2 regions of the Megamonas sp. genome follow, and region 2 is predicted to be linked to the other one. Evidence: a T-box and tRNA genes for the amino acid it is inferred to sense, from the RefSeq annotation. Region 2 holds a T-box; the other holds one or more tRNA genes.
The links. A T-box is a leader RNA that pairs with one kind of tRNA and senses whether it is charged. The one in region 2 lies ahead of thrS (threonine--tRNA ligase), so its partner is inferred to be a tRNA-Thr.
Positions count from the first base shown of each region.

Region 1: it has a tRNA-Thr gene. The T-box ahead of thrS (threonine--tRNA ligase) is inferred to sense a tRNA for this amino acid. The anticodon was not compared.

Region 1 is NZ_CFQVBI010000069.1:7,431-15,147, reverse strand. Features, by position in the region: gene AC5LAX_RS09880 (thioredoxin family protein) at 1-299, shown strand, start outside; gene AC5LAX_RS09875 (pyridoxamine 5'-phosphate oxidase family protein) at 380-859, opposite strand; gene AC5LAX_RS09870 (radical SAM protein) at 885-1,775, opposite strand; gene AC5LAX_RS09865 (iron-containing alcohol dehydrogenase) at 1,793-2,980, opposite strand; gene AC5LAX_RS09860 (HAD family hydrolase) at 2,999-3,649, opposite strand; gene AC5LAX_RS09855 (LysR family transcriptional regulator) at 3,761-4,642, opposite strand; tRNA gene AC5LAX_RS09850 (tRNA-Thr) at 4,796-4,871, shown strand; gene panC (pantoate--beta-alanine ligase) at 5,313-6,167, shown strand; gene panD (aspartate 1-decarboxylase) at 6,170-6,553, shown strand; gene AC5LAX_RS09835 (GTP-binding protein) at 6,706-7,392, shown strand; gene AC5LAX_RS09830 (ATP-binding cassette domain-containing protein) at 7,406-7,717, shown strand, end outside.
Region 2 is NZ_CFQVBI010000001.1:26,735-34,451, forward strand. Features, by position in the region: gene AC5LAX_RS00150 (TrkH family potassium uptake protein) at 1-526, shown strand, start outside; gene AC5LAX_RS00155 (TrkH family potassium uptake protein) at 552-1,883, shown strand; gene AC5LAX_RS00160 (hypothetical protein) at 1,897-2,757, shown strand; gene cobD (threonine-phosphate decarboxylase CobD) at 2,761-3,837, shown strand; gene AC5LAX_RS00170 (YdcF family protein) at 3,900-4,694, opposite strand; gene AC5LAX_RS00175 (DUF1349 domain-containing protein) at 4,709-5,326, opposite strand; T-box leader at 5,664-5,896, shown strand; gene thrS (threonine--tRNA ligase) at 5,938-7,717, shown strand, end outside.

The DNA of each region.
Region 1 (7,717 bases), on a different contig from region 2:
CAGATGCAAATGCTTTTAATAAATTATTAGAAAATAAAGGGACTTTTGTAGTAGATTTCTTCGCTACATGGTGTGGCCCTTGTAAAATGTTGGGTGCTGTACTTGAAAAAGTAGCTCCAGAATATGATTTTGATATTTTAAAAATAGATATTGATGAAAATGTAAAACTTGCTGAAGAATATGAAGTAATGGTAGTACCTACTTTATTATTCGTAAAAGATGGCGAAATTATTCATCGTGAATCTGGCTTCTTCTCTAAAGATAAATTTAGAGCTTTAATAGATGCTTATTTAAAATAAAAACCTCAAAATACCAAAACCCCTTTTTATAATCCTGTACAAGATAAAAGCTGTAGTTTTTAAACTACAGCTTTTGTTTTTTATTTATGTCTTAGTTTTTGTAATTCAAGTCCTTCTTTTCCTGTTATTTCTTCAATGCTTAATTCTAAAATGCAAGTGCGTTTGATGTAGGTTGTTATTTCTTCTAGTCCTTCTGTAAAATAATCAGCAGAAAATTTACGGATAAATTCTTCTAGGATTATTTGTTTATCATTTTCAGCTGTGATTTCTTTAATAGTGCCAAAAACTATGACACTAGAATAAGCCGTAGTGAATTTTTCCGGAATGACAGTATCTTGATTTATAACACAAAAAGAAGCTTTATTATTTTGACGGACAATATCTAATTTGCGACCTACATTGGCACAGTGAAAATAGATTTTGTCATTGAGATATACATAGTTTAAAGGAACGGTATAAGGAAAAGATTTTTCATCGCAAAGTGCTAAAATACCATGAGTTTTTTGTTTTAGAATAGCTATATTTTCTGATGAAGGTAAAGCTTGTTTAAATCTACGCATAACAAATCTCCTTTAAGATAATAAATTAATATACATTAGTGCCATCAAAATGAGGTACAAATTTAGTCGTAGCTGTTTTGCCTTGTTGGATATAGCAATTTTTAAAGCCTAAATCAAGTGCATAATCTACAACTTTATCATATTCAAAAGTCGTCAATTTACGTTTTAGTTTAGGGTGTGTAAGTGCTTTATACATAGGCGTATATTGGTTCATAAGGCTAAGATAAACATCATCATGATATTTTTCCCAGATATATTTTACGATTTTCGTACTTTCTTTATAATACCATGGCAAGATTAAATGGCGAATGATGACGCCTTTTTGCATGATATTATCTTTAAATTGTGGTTTACCTACAAGTTCAAACATTTTATCAATGGCTTCTTTGACTACTTGAGGATAATCAGGAGCATGGGAAAATTCTTTGGCTGTATCTGGTGAGTAGTATTTAAAATCAGGTAAGAATATATCAATATAGTCTTTGAGCATTTCTAAAACTTCAACTCGTTCATAGCCACTTGTATTATAGACTACAGGAATAGATAGACCTTGTTTTTTTGCTAATTTTAGAGCTTCAATTATTTGTAAAACGTAATGAGTTGGTGTTACTAATTCTAAACAGTGGGCATTACGAGCTTGTTGTTCTAAAAAAATTTGAGCTAAACGTTCAATAGTTACAGGAAATCCTTTACCTTCAGTGCTGATTTCGTGATTTTGGCAGAAGATACATCTCATATTACAATGAGAGAAAAAAACCGTGCCTGCTCCATTTGTTCCGGATAGGCACGGTTCTTCCCATTGATGTAAGGATACGAGAGCAATTTCCACTTTATCACTAGCATGACAGACACCATAATTTTTAGTGCGGTCAACATGGCATAAACGAGGGCAAAGTGTACAATTTTGCATATCCATAAAAAAACACCTTTTACTTAATGATTTGCTAATTTAAAAATAGCATAGACGTCTTGATAATTTAATGGTGAAAAATTGCCAATGGTTTTTGTATTATTATCTGTACACATTGAAGTGAGATAAGTCAATTCTTCATCAGTTAATGTTTTTCCTACTAATTGGCTGATATTTATAGGTAAGTTTAAACTAGTGAAGAAGTCTTCAAAATGTTTGATAGTTTCAAGGGCAATAGTTTCATCAGTTTTATTTAATGTATCAATATTAAATAAGATTTTTCCTAGATGACAAAAACGCTGAACATCTTTTTGATAGATATATCTAGCCCATGATGACCAGATAGCAGTCAATGAGGCTCCATGAGTAGCGTTATATTTAGCACTTAATTCATGACCAAATTTATGTACACTAAAATCTTTAGTGCGACCAAGACCTGTTATATCATTGTGGGATAAAGAACCAGCATACATAATTTCACTATGAGCAATATAATTTGTAGGCTCATTTATCATGATTGGCGCTTGCGTGATGACATCTTTTAAAAGACCTTCAGCTATATAATCTGTAAGATAATTATTTTGTTCTTTGGCAAAATAACGTTCTAATGTATGCATTAAAATATCGGCAATACCACAGGCTTTTTGATAATTTGGGGCACTGTAAGTTAATTGAGGGTTCATAATAGCAAAACATGGACGATTAAATGGCGTACTAAGACCACGTTTTTGCCCTGTTTGTTCGTTAGTTAAAACAGCAGAATCACTTGTTTCACTACCGGCAGCAGCTAAAGTAACAATGCTACCCATAGGAGTAGTATTAGTCAAGGTTATTTTTTTTGTCCAAATATCCCAAATATCATTTTGTGGATATTTCAGGCCATGTGCAATGGCTTTAGCTGTATCGATGACAGAACCGCCACCGATAGCTAAGACAAAATCAATATTAGCTTGATATGCTTTTTTTACAGCATCATTTACAAAGCGAACAACAGGATTTGGTTGAACGCCACCTAAGGTCATATAAGATAAATTATCGTTGGATAATTGTTGACAAATTTTATCAAGTAGTCCAGAACGTTTTACTGAGCCACCGCCGTATACTATTAATACATTATGACCATTGTATTTTTTGATTAATGAAGCAGTGGATAATTCACTATCTTTGCCAAAAATAATTTCTGTAGGACAGTAAAATTTAAATTTTTCCATAATAAAACCTCAACAAAATTAATTTTGAAGAATATCAGAAACAACTATATCAGATAATGAAGAAACGATTTTATCAGCACGAGATAAATCTTGTGGACCAGAATTTGGATTATCATAAGCGATACAATAAGCGCCAGCATCTTTAGCTGCCATAATACCAGCAGTAGCATCTTCAATTACTACGCAATCAGCTGGTGTAAAGCCTAAAGCTTTAGCTGTTAACTGATAAATTGCAGGATTTGGCTTGCTAGCAGGAAGTTCTGCACCACTTAAAATATATTCAAAACAATCCATTAAGCCGAATTTTGTTAAAACTGCATTGATAACTTTTCTATCAGCAGAAGAAGCTAAAGCTACAGGAATACCTTCGCTGTGTAATTGATAAAGTAAATCTAAAACGCCATCAATAGGATAGATGGAATTACTTTCTTGAATATATTCTAAATAAATGCGATGTTTATAATCGACCATTTCTTGAATAGAAACGGGAGTTGTAGCAAATTTGGCAAAATCTGTAAAAAATGCTTTGGCAGAACGACCAACATAGGCTACACAATCTTCCATACTACAAGGGATACCAAAATGTGTTAAAGTGCGTATTTTCATATCAGCATGAATGGATTCACTATCGATTATGACTCCGTCCATATCAAAAATAACTGCTTTCAATTAGGTGCTCCTCCATTTTATATATTAATATTGTAAGTAATTTTACACTTACAATAACTTAGCATATCATTCAAAATCTAAAACTGCAAGGATATTTAAGTATATTTATGATTATTCATGGTTAAATTTATCAATTATGAAATTTTGAAAACGATGGGCAGCAAGAGAAAGTGGTTTATTAGCATACCATGCAAGACCGATATCACGAGTGCATTTAGGATTATCTACAGAAATAAATTTTATATCGAGATGTTCCATTCCAGGAATTTTAGGCACGAGTGAAACACCTAAATTAGCTGCTACTAAACTAGCTACAGTAACAATTTCATCACCTTCAAAACGTATTTTAGGACGAATAGAAGCTACTTCAAAGATATGTTCAGTTTTAGTGCGTAAACCATACATTGGTTTTAAAGTAATAAATGGTTCGCTAGCAACTTCTGTGATATTTATAGAACTGCGATGAGCAAGTGGATGAGTTGAAGGAACGATGATGAATAATTCTTCTGTCAATAATGGAACCCAAGCGATGTCTTCAGAATTTATTGGAGAACTGCAAAGGCATAAATCGGACTCTCCTTTGAATAATTGTTTTGATAATAAGAAAGAATGATTTTGACTAAGGCGAAACTGTATTTTAGGATAGATTTTACGAAACTCTTTTAATAATTCTGGCACAAGATATACACCTAAAGAGTGCATAAAAGATAAATTTACAACTCCGCTATCTGGTTCAGCCATATTAGTTATATCTTGGCGGGCAGTTTCTAATTCTTGTAAGATACGTTCAGCATAAGTTAAAAATGTTTGACCATATTGAGTTAAATTTACTTTACGGCTATCTCTGATGAAAAGAGGTATATTTAAATCTTTTTCTAAGCGACTGATTGAACGACTAAGTGCTGGCTGAGACACATTCAGAGATTTTGCTGCTTTAGTAAAGTTTTTTATATGGGCTAGAGCAACAAAATATTCTAGTTGATTTAATTCCATAAAAAAGCCTCCAAATCCAAACTAATGGTAGTATTTCTAATGTGAATACTTTATATTTGATTATATTATAAGCTAGATTTGATATTTTGTATAATTATATGAGGCAAATATTGACAATAAATTTAAAATATTTTATCATAAAAGAAAATTGATGCTGATATAGCTCAGTTGGTAGAGCAATGTATTCGTAATACATGGGTCGCAGGTTCAAATCCTGTTATCAGCTCCATTTTGACAGATAATATAATTAAAACTATAACAAAAAGCTACTTTACAATAATTATTATAATGAGTAGCTTTTTTTGTTTAAATACTTGCAGTTGAATTTTTTCTGTGGTATTATGTGGTTCGTAACAAACAATAGTGAACAGTATCAATATATATTAATAATTTGAACTGTATCTTAGTTGTTTAATTTTAAATAAAATAATTTAATAAGGTAAAATTTAAAAAGAAAAAAGACGCTTGGATCACTATGACCGAGACGAACTTGCAGAATTTTAAATATAAAATATAGTTGATGGATTTTTTTGCTATGAAATCAAATCAATTATATTTAATCAATAGGGAAAGTGCATTTCGTGTCGAGATGTACTTTTTTTGTGCTTTTATGTAAGTTCATTATAGTCTCTTTTTGTTTGTTATAAGAACATTAAAGGAGAAGAAAAAAATGATTTTATGTCAAGATGTGGCTAAATTACGTGAATTAGTCGCTAATTTTAAGAAGGAAAACAAATCTATTGGTTTGGTACCAACTATGGGAGCATTGCATGAAGGTCATGCTTCACTTATTAATGCTTCAGCAAAAGAAAATGATATTACAATCGTCAGTGTGTTTGTAAATCCTACTCAGTTTGGACCAAATGAAGATTATGAAGCTTATCCTCGTACTTTGGAAAATGACTGCATAGTGGCACAAAATGCAGGAGCAGATGTAGTATTTGCACCAAAAAATAAAGATTTATATCCTAATGAAGATATGACATGGGTAGAAGTTACAGGTGATATCACAAAAGTTTTATGTGGCAGAACAAGACCTATTCATTTCCGTGGAGTTACTACAGTAGTTAGTAAATTATTTAATTTATCTCGAGCAGATAGAGCATATTTTGGCTTAAAAGATGCTCAGCAAACAGAAGTTTTACGCCGTATGGTAGATGATTTATTTTTCAATGTAGAACTTCGCATTATGCCTATCGTTCGTGAAGCTGATGGACTTGCAAAAAGTTCAAGAAATACTTATTTATCTACAGAAGAAAGAAAATCTGCGTTGATTTTATCTAAGAGTTTAAAATTGGCAAAAGAAGCATTTACTAATGGTCAAAGAGATGTAGAAGCTATATTAAATTTAGTAAAAGATACTATACAGTCTGAAAAAACAAGTCAAATTGATTATGTAGAAATGTATAAATTGCCAGGATTAAAACCAGTAGGAAATAAAATTGAAGGCAGAGTATTATTAGCTTTAGCTGTAAAATTTGGTACAACTCGTTTAATAGATAATGTCATTTTGGAGGATAAATAATAATGTTATATAATATGTTTCATGGAAAAATTCATCGTGCTACAGTAACTCAAGCAAATTTAGAATATATGGGAAGCATCACTATTGATGAAGAGTTGTTAGAGCTTGCAGGTATTTTACCAGGAGAAAGAGTACAAGTAGTAAATAATAACAATGGTGCTAGATTAGAAACTTATACAATTGCAGGTAAACGTGGTAGCGGTGTAATTTGTTTAAATGGAGCAGCAGCACGTAAAGCACAAGTTGGCGATACAGTTATTATTATTGCTTATGCTATGATGACAAAAGAAGAAGCTCAAAATTTAGTACCTGATGTAGTCATGGTTGATGAACATAATCGACCAGTAAGAGTACGCGGTACAGAACTTGAAGGCGAAATTGGTTAATATATAATATTATTTTAAATAGAGTTTTATAAAACAATTAAAAATAGGTTGAGCATGGATTTATGAAAATAAAGTCTAAAGTGCTTAACCTATTTTTTTTTAGTTTATTGCTATATAATAAAATTTAGCAATTTATGATGGAGATGATTTTGGTGAAATTAATAACTTTAGCAGGGCCACCATCTGTGGGCAAAACTTCTGTAATTTTGCGATTAATAGAAGTGTTACATAAAGAAAAACAAAAAGCAGGCGTCATTAAATTCGATTGTTTGACGACTTTTGATAAAGAACCGTATGAAAAAGCGAATATACCGATACAGATTGGTTTATCAGGAAAATTTTGTCCAGACCATTTTTTTATTAGCAATATTGAAGAAGCTGTAGCTTGGGGAAAAAGTCAAAATTTAGATTATTTGATTACCGAAAGTGCAGGTCTTTGCAATCGCTGTTCACCATATATTCAAGATGTATTGGCTATTGGTGTAATAGATTGCTTATCAGGGATTAATACACCGAGAAAAATTGGGCCAATGGTGAAATTTGCAGATGTAATAGTCATCACTAAAGGAGATATTATTTCTCAAGCTGAACGTGAAGTATTTATGTATAATGTCTATCAAGCAAATCCTAAGGCACAAGTTATTTTTATCAATGGCATAACTGGTCAAGGTGCATTTATGTTGAAAAAATATATAAATAAAGTTGAAGATATAGATACATTAGAAGGAAAAAAATTGCGTTTTACTTCGCCAGCTGCTGTATGTTCATATTGTACAGATGAAATGCGTATTGGTGAAAAATATCAATTGGGCATGACTAAGAAAATGGAATTTAATTGATTAGGTGGAAATTATGGATTTTAAAGAATTTGTAGAAACTCATACAATTGGAGAAATAAAAAAAGCGTATCCTCAAATCAAAGATTATTTGGATAATACAGGTCTATGGAATTTGCCAGATGATTTGACTTTTGCTAAGGCTTTTGAAGATATAGATGAAGAAGATTTATGGCAAGTTGGTATTCGTGATGGCAATATTGCTGATGAACTAAAAAAATATCTTTCAGCTATGCAAAATTTAGAAAATAAAGATGAAGTAAAAGTACATAAATTAACCATTAATGGTGGCAAAAATAAATTGGGCGAAGCTGAAAATATCCAAGTA
Region 2 (7,717 bases):
TACAACTTCACGTACAGCAGGATATACTTTGATGGATACAGGAGCATTACATGAAGCCTCATTGTTTTTTATCATCATTTTGATGTTTTTAGGGGCGTCTCCTGGTTCTACTGGTGGTGGGATAAAAACTACAACTTTTGCGATAATTTTTGCGACAGTTACCTCTATAATTCGTGGCAATGAAGAAGTTACATTGTTTAAAAGACGTATCGAACATGATTTAATTGTAAAGTCTTTGGCTATTTTTTATATAGCAGCAGCTTTAGTAGTTTTAGGAACAATGTTTTTATGTTTAACAGAAGATTTTCCATTTATAAAAATACTATTTGAAGTTACATCAGCATTGGCTACTGTAGGTTTATCCACAGGGATTACTTCTAGTTTGACTATTTATGGTAAGTCCATATTAATTTTAATAATGTTTATTGGTCGTTTAGGAGTACTTACATTTTTGATGGCTATTGCTATGCGCAATCGAAAAAAAGTTAAAATAGGATATCCTTCAGAGCGTATTGGGGTAGGTTGATTAATAAGTTTTAGGTTTAAATAAAATGATGAAATATATTAGAAAATTAAATCCATACCAGATTGTTTTATGTAGTTATGGGATAATAATATTGACTGGTACTATGTTGTTGATGTTGCCGATTACAGTGGTAGATATAAAGCCTTTGAGCTTTGTTGATGCATTATTTATGTCAGCGTCAGCAGTATGTGTATCGGGTGTTTCCATATTTAGTTTAGGTGATAATTTTTCTGTATTTGGGCAAATAATAATTATTATTTTGGTGCAAATTGGAGCTTTAGGAATTATGACTATCACTACTATTTTGGCAGTGGTGATGGGTAAACGCATTCAACTTCGAGATAGATTATTAATTCAAGAGTCATTGCAAAGATGGTCAGTGGCAGGAGTGGTGCGACTTGTAATCAGTATTGTGAAAATGACTGTTGCTTTTGAATTTATCGGTGGAGTTGTTTTAACAATTATTTTTTGTCAAGATTATAGTGTAGGCACAGCTATTTATTTTGGTTTTTGGCATTCGATATCAGCTTTTTGTAATGCAGGTTTTGATATTTTAGGTGGAAGCAATTTTGCAAATTATATTTTTCACCCATTTTTTAATCTGATATTATTGATAGAAGTTGTTTGTGGCGGATTAGGTTTTGCTGTTTTACTAGATATATATCAAAAACGCAAATGGCAAAAATTAAGTATTAATAGCAAACTTGTACTTGTTACTACTGGTTTTTTAATTCTTATTGGCAGTGTATTTATTTTCGTCTTAGAATATGGAAATCAAAATACTTTAGGCGATTTAGGTTTATTTGATAAAGTTATGGTAAGTACTTTCATGGCTTCAATGGCTAGAACATCAGGATTTTCAATGCTCGATATTGGTTCATTGACAGAACCTAGTTTATTGTTGATTATGTTTTTGATGTTTATTGGCGGTTCACCAGCTTCAACAGGTGGCGGTATTAAAACTACTACTATAGCTGTTATCTTTGCAGCTATTTGGTCGCTCATTCGCGGTCGTGAAGATGTTGTTATCTTTGAGCGTACTGTACCACCGATTGTCATTTTCCGTGCGATGAGTATTTTCTTTGTCAGTGCGATTGTCGTATTTTTGATGTCAATGTTTTTATGTTTGACAGAAGATATTGCTTTGTCTAAAATCTTATTTGAGTCTGTATCTATGTTCGCTACTGTAGGTTTGCCTACGGGCACGATAAATGAAATGGACGCTTCTAGTAGAATTGTAATTATTTTTGTAATGTTGATGGGACGAATTGGTATTATTTCTTTTGCGATGGCACTTGTTATTCGCAAGAAGAAAAATAAAATTCGCTATCCTGAAGATAAATTTATTATTGGTTAAGGAGAATTTTTGCATGGGTCTTAGTGTTAAAATACCAGGTTCTTGTGGCGAGTTAGTACAAGGCATGATTGATGATATACCTTTTTTAGTTACTTGTCCTATTTCAATGTATACCAAGGCGAGTATAACAAAATATTTTTCTTATTTACCATATAAAGCTCGTTTGGCACGCAATAAAACGCTTGATTATCTGGGCACTAAATCTTATGCAAAATTTTGTTTGACTACAGAATTGTTGACAGGAAAGGGCATGGCTTCAAGTAGTGCAGATATTGCAAGTATTTGTCAGTTGACAGCTCTTTCTTGTAAACGGATATTATCTCAAGATGAAATATCAAAGATTGCAACAAGTATTGAGCCAACTGATGGTATTTTTTGTAAAGGCATTGTCAGATATAATCATTTGAATGGTCAAGTTTTAGAGCATTTAGGGTTAGCACCAAAGATTAGGATATTGATGTTTGATTGCGGTGGCAAGGTCGATACTTTATCTTTTAATCGTCGCAAGGATTTAAAACGATTGTATCAAGAAAATGAAAATACAATTAAAGAAGCTTTAGATTATTTGCGTTTAGGATTTAAAGAGAAAAATAATAGATATATCGGCAAAGCTTGCGTTATGAGTGCGTATGCAAATCAGAAAATATTATATAAAAAGCAATTAGAAGATATCATGATAATATCCGAAGATTATCAGGCAATAGGTGTAAATGTTGCTCACAGTGGTACTGTCATTGGTGTATTATTTGATGATAATTGTGAGGAAAGTTTAATTGAAGAATGTAAACAAAAAATATTAAGTGAATGTTTTGATTTACATTATTTAAATTTAGTAAAAATGATTTCTGGTGGAATTGTCATAGAAAGAGAGTAAATTATGCAAAAGTTTGAGCATGGCGGAGATTTAAAAAAAATAATGGCACAAGAAAATTTAGATAAAATTATAGATTTCAGTGCCAATATAAATCCATATGGATTATCTAAAAATATAAAAAAAGCGATTGTTGACCATATTGATGATATAATTCATTATCCAGAGCCAGATGCAAGAGAGCTTTGTGGTAAAATCGCCGAAAATTATGGTATCAGTGCAGATAAAATTATCGTAGGTAATGGCGCAGTAGAATTATTATATATACTTTGCCATATATTAAAGCCTAAAAATGCATTGATTGTATCTCCAGGTTTTAGTGAATATGAAAGAGCAGCCAAAGCTTCTGGAGCGAATATAAATTATGTAATGTTATCTGAAAAACAGGAATTTAATTCTCCTATGCGAGACTTAATTGTGAATATAAAAGGCAACGATATTTTATTTATCGGCAATCCTAATAATCCTACAGGTACATTATTTACTGTAGAAGATATGGAACTTTTGATTGAACATGCTGAAAATAATGGCTGTTTTGTAGTTGTTGATGAGTCTTTTATGGATTTTATCAAAACAAGTGAAGCTTTTTCCGTACTTCCTTTAGTGGAAAAATATCATAATTTATTTGTATTGCATTCTTTGACTAAATTTTATGCATTACCAGGACTTCGCTTAGGTTTTGCAGCTACAGACCATGAAGTTTTAGACCCACTTTATCAGGCGAAAGACCCATGGAATGTGAATTCTTTAGCACAGATTGCAGGTATGGTAGCTTTAGAGGATAAAGTATATCAGCGTCGCAGTAGAACATATACAAGAACAGAGATAAATTATCTTTATGAAGAACTAGAAACTTTTGATAAGTTGAAAGTATATGAGCCAACTGTTAATTTTATTTTAGTGAATATAGAAAAAACAAATATGACAGCTAATGAGTTAAAAGCAAAATTATTAGAATATGGTATAGCTATTCGCAATTGTGAAAACTATCCAGGATTAAATGAGTATTTCGTGCGTTTTGCAGTGCGAACTCGTGAGGAAAATGATGAATTAATTGATGCTTTAACAGAGATTTTAGCTTAAAAAAAGTGTCTACTAAATTATATTTTGCCGTGAAGATAAAATATAATAAGTAGACACTTTCTTTATTTTGTAGCATAAAGTGAATTTGCCTGGCGTGTTTTGATATTTAAATGTTGATATAGATATTGATAAGCATTATGGACTTCTTGTGGTATATCTACATGAGCGATAAAATTTTTACCTTGAGGGCCATAACCGTTGATATTATCTGTAAGACGAGGAATTTCTCCCATGAGTAACTCAATATATTTATCAATATTCCACATTTGCCAGATATTATTTTGTTCTAAACATAATTTATCATTTTGAACAGTGAAATGAACTTTATATATGGCATAATTAATTAAAGCGGTATCACAAGGACAATATTTTCTAAAACCTGCGTCCATGCGATTTTGCATAGTAGCATCTTGCATAAAAATGATGGATTTGGGCTTTAAATCTAGATTTTTTAAAAGTTCTAGAGCATTAGTGATATTATTACCGCAGTTGGTAGATTTAGTTTCTAATAAACAATCTGTAATATTGTATTTATTTTTTAGATAAAGGGCAAAAATTTCTGCTTCTGATTTTATGGAAATATCTATATCGGCTAGAGATGATTGCATTTTTTGGCGGAGTGCTTCTGTAGTATGACCAGCACCGCCGACTAAAAGATAATTTTTAGCTATATTTTGTTGATGAGCTTTAGCAAATACATCAGCACCTTCAGGAATAGAGCCACCGAATAAAATTAACAAATCGGCTTGATTTATTTTGTATTTTTCTTGTAATTCATTGGGAGATAGTGCCGTTAAATCTCTTTTAGCTAAAAAATCAATGAGAATATTTAAATTTTTGGCGATAAGTGTATTCATAAAATAACATTCCTTTAATAAGTAATATCTTCGTCAGGTTGTTGACCGTCGTGAGCTTTCCAAACACATTCTGTCATTTTGAAATCAGTAAATGTAGCTTTAAATGAAGAATTTTCTGGGCTACAAGCATAAATGCCAAATTGGATATCACCAGAAGCTTCCCAAAGATGACATATGCGCATTTGATTATAATTTATGCCATTAAGAGAATATTCTATGCGAAAATCATCTTTTCGGCGACTCAATCTATACCAAATGGATTTTATAGAACTATCAATAACAGTTGTCGCCCAATCAGAATATCCTTTATTAGTAACAACACTACCCAAATGTTGAATATCTTCATTTTCATATTCAACGGAAGCTTTGAGCCAGTTTTCGCTATCTAAATATAAGACGATACCGCATTGGTCAAATCGGACTTTGCTATCAAAATCTGTCTTAACAGTAAATGAAAAGAATTCTTCATTTGTACTCATTTGTAGCACAGGAGCATTATCATTTCTGAAGTGATAATATGTTCTTTGCCATAAATCAGTATGAGGTGAAGTTATGATTTCGATTTTATCTTTAGTTATACTAAATGATAAAGGTTTACGAGTCCAATGTAGCTTATCTACATCAAAAAACATAGTAACATCTCCTTTATTTTGGTGTATATATATTATTTTAATTTTATATATGTATCTTGTGAAGGCAAAAAAAAACCGATAGGGAGAGAAACCTATCGGAGAGCAAAAACTTATATAACTTTATTGAGTTATGTATATAGTATAATCTGATTAGATTAAAATATGATTAAAGTACAGATTAAAAATAGATTAAATTTAAATTAAAATAAATATTATAATAAATAGATAATATCTTATAAGTATATTATTTTGATAGGAATTTTAGAAATGAGAAAAAAGAATAACTCTTGACATTGAGATATTGCTTTATTATAATGAAGACATCATAAAGATATATGTAAAAGTAATGCGAAAGACATGATTGAAGAATTATATGTTTACAGAGAGAGAAGTCGAGGCTGGAAACTTCTTAAGCATACTCTTTGATTACCACTTTCAAACTGCAAAGCTGAACTATAAATTTAGATTTATTTATTAAGTTTTGCCGGAGAAATTCCGTTATCATTTTTGAGTTGGTCATATTTTATGGCAAACAGGGTGGAACCGCGAACTACAAGCCTCGTCCCTAGTTTTGGGATGGAGGCTTTTTATTTTTTTAGGAGGTTAATAAAATGGCAAATATCACATTAAAAGATGGTGCTGTTCGTGAAGTAGCTGAAGGCACTACTGTTCTTGATTTTGTAAAATCCTTTAGTAATTCTTTAGCAAAAAAAGCTTTAGCTTGTAAAATTGATGGAGAAACTAAAGATTTAATGACTGTTATAGATGGAGATCATCAAGTAGAAATTTTAACTTTTGAAGATGAAGATGGTCGTTGGGCACTTCGTCATAGTGCTTCTCATATTTTAGCTCAAGCTGTAAAACGTCTTTATGGCGATAAAAATGTAAAACTTGCAATTGGTCCTGCAATTGACAATGGTTTTTACTATGATTTTGATATGGATCATCAGCTTAGCACTGAAGATTTAGCAAAAATCGAAAAAGAAATGAAAAAAATTGTTAAAGAAAATTTAGCAATTGTACGTAAAGAAGTTACTCGTCAGGAAGCACTTGATTTCTTCAATGCTGAAGGCGAAAGCTATAAAGTAGAATTAATCAATGATTTACCAGAAGATGCAATGATCACTATGTATAGCCAAGGTGAATTCACTGACCTTTGTGCAGGTCCACACGTAGTATCTACAGGTAAAGTAAAAGCTATTAAATTACAATCTGTTGCTGGTGCTTATTGGCGCGGTAGCGAAAAAAATAAAATGCTTCAACGTGTATATGGTACAGCATTTGAAAAACAAGCTGATTTAGATGCTTACTTAAAAATGCTTGAAGAAGCTGCTAAACGTGATCACCGCAAACTCGGTAAAGAACTCGATTTATTCAGCTTACATGAAGAAGGTCCAGGCTTCCCATTCTTCCATCCAAATGGTATGGTAATCAGAAACGAACTCATCAACTACTGGCGTGAAGTTCATCGTCAATTTGGTTATCAGGAAATTAAAACTCCAATGATTATGAACCGTAAACTTTGGGAAACTTCTGGTCACTGGGATCATTATAAAGAAAATATGTACTTCACAAAAATTGATGGTGAAGATTATGCGATTAAACCAATGAACTGCCCAGGTGGTATGCTTGTTTATTTAACACAGCAACACAGCTATCGTGATTTACCACTTCGCCTTGGTGAACTTGGTCTTGTACATCGTCATGAATTATCTGGTGCATTACATGGTTTAATGCGTGTACGTAACTTCACTCAAGATGATGCTCATATCTTTATGTTACCTAGCCAGATTGAAGATGAAATCCAAAGAGTTATTGACTTATTTGATAAAGTTTATAGCACATTTGGTTTAACTTATCATGCAGAACTCAGCACACGTCCTGAAGACTCCATGGGTTCTGATGAAGTTTGGGAAACTGCAACTAATGCACTTAGAAATGCACTTGAACATCGTGGTCTTAAATATGTTATCAACGAAGGCGATGGCGCTTTCTATGGTCCAAAAATCGACTTCCATTTAACTGACTCTATTGGTCGTACTTGGCAGTGTGGTACAATTCAGCTTGATATGTTAATGCCTGAAAAATTCGACCTCACTTATATCGGTGAAGATGGTCAGAAACATCGTCCAGTAATGATTCACCGTGTAGTATACGGAAGTATCGAACGCTTTATCGGTATTTTAATTGAAAACTATGCTGGTGCATTCCCAGTATGGCTCGCTCCTGTACAGGTTAAAATCTTACCTATCAGCGATAAATATGTTGATTATGCTTATGAAATCAAACGCAAAATGTTTGACCTCGGCATTCGTGTAGAAGTTGATGACCGCAATGAAAAAATCGGTTACAAAATCCGTGAAGCTCAAGTTAAAAAAGTTCCATACAGCA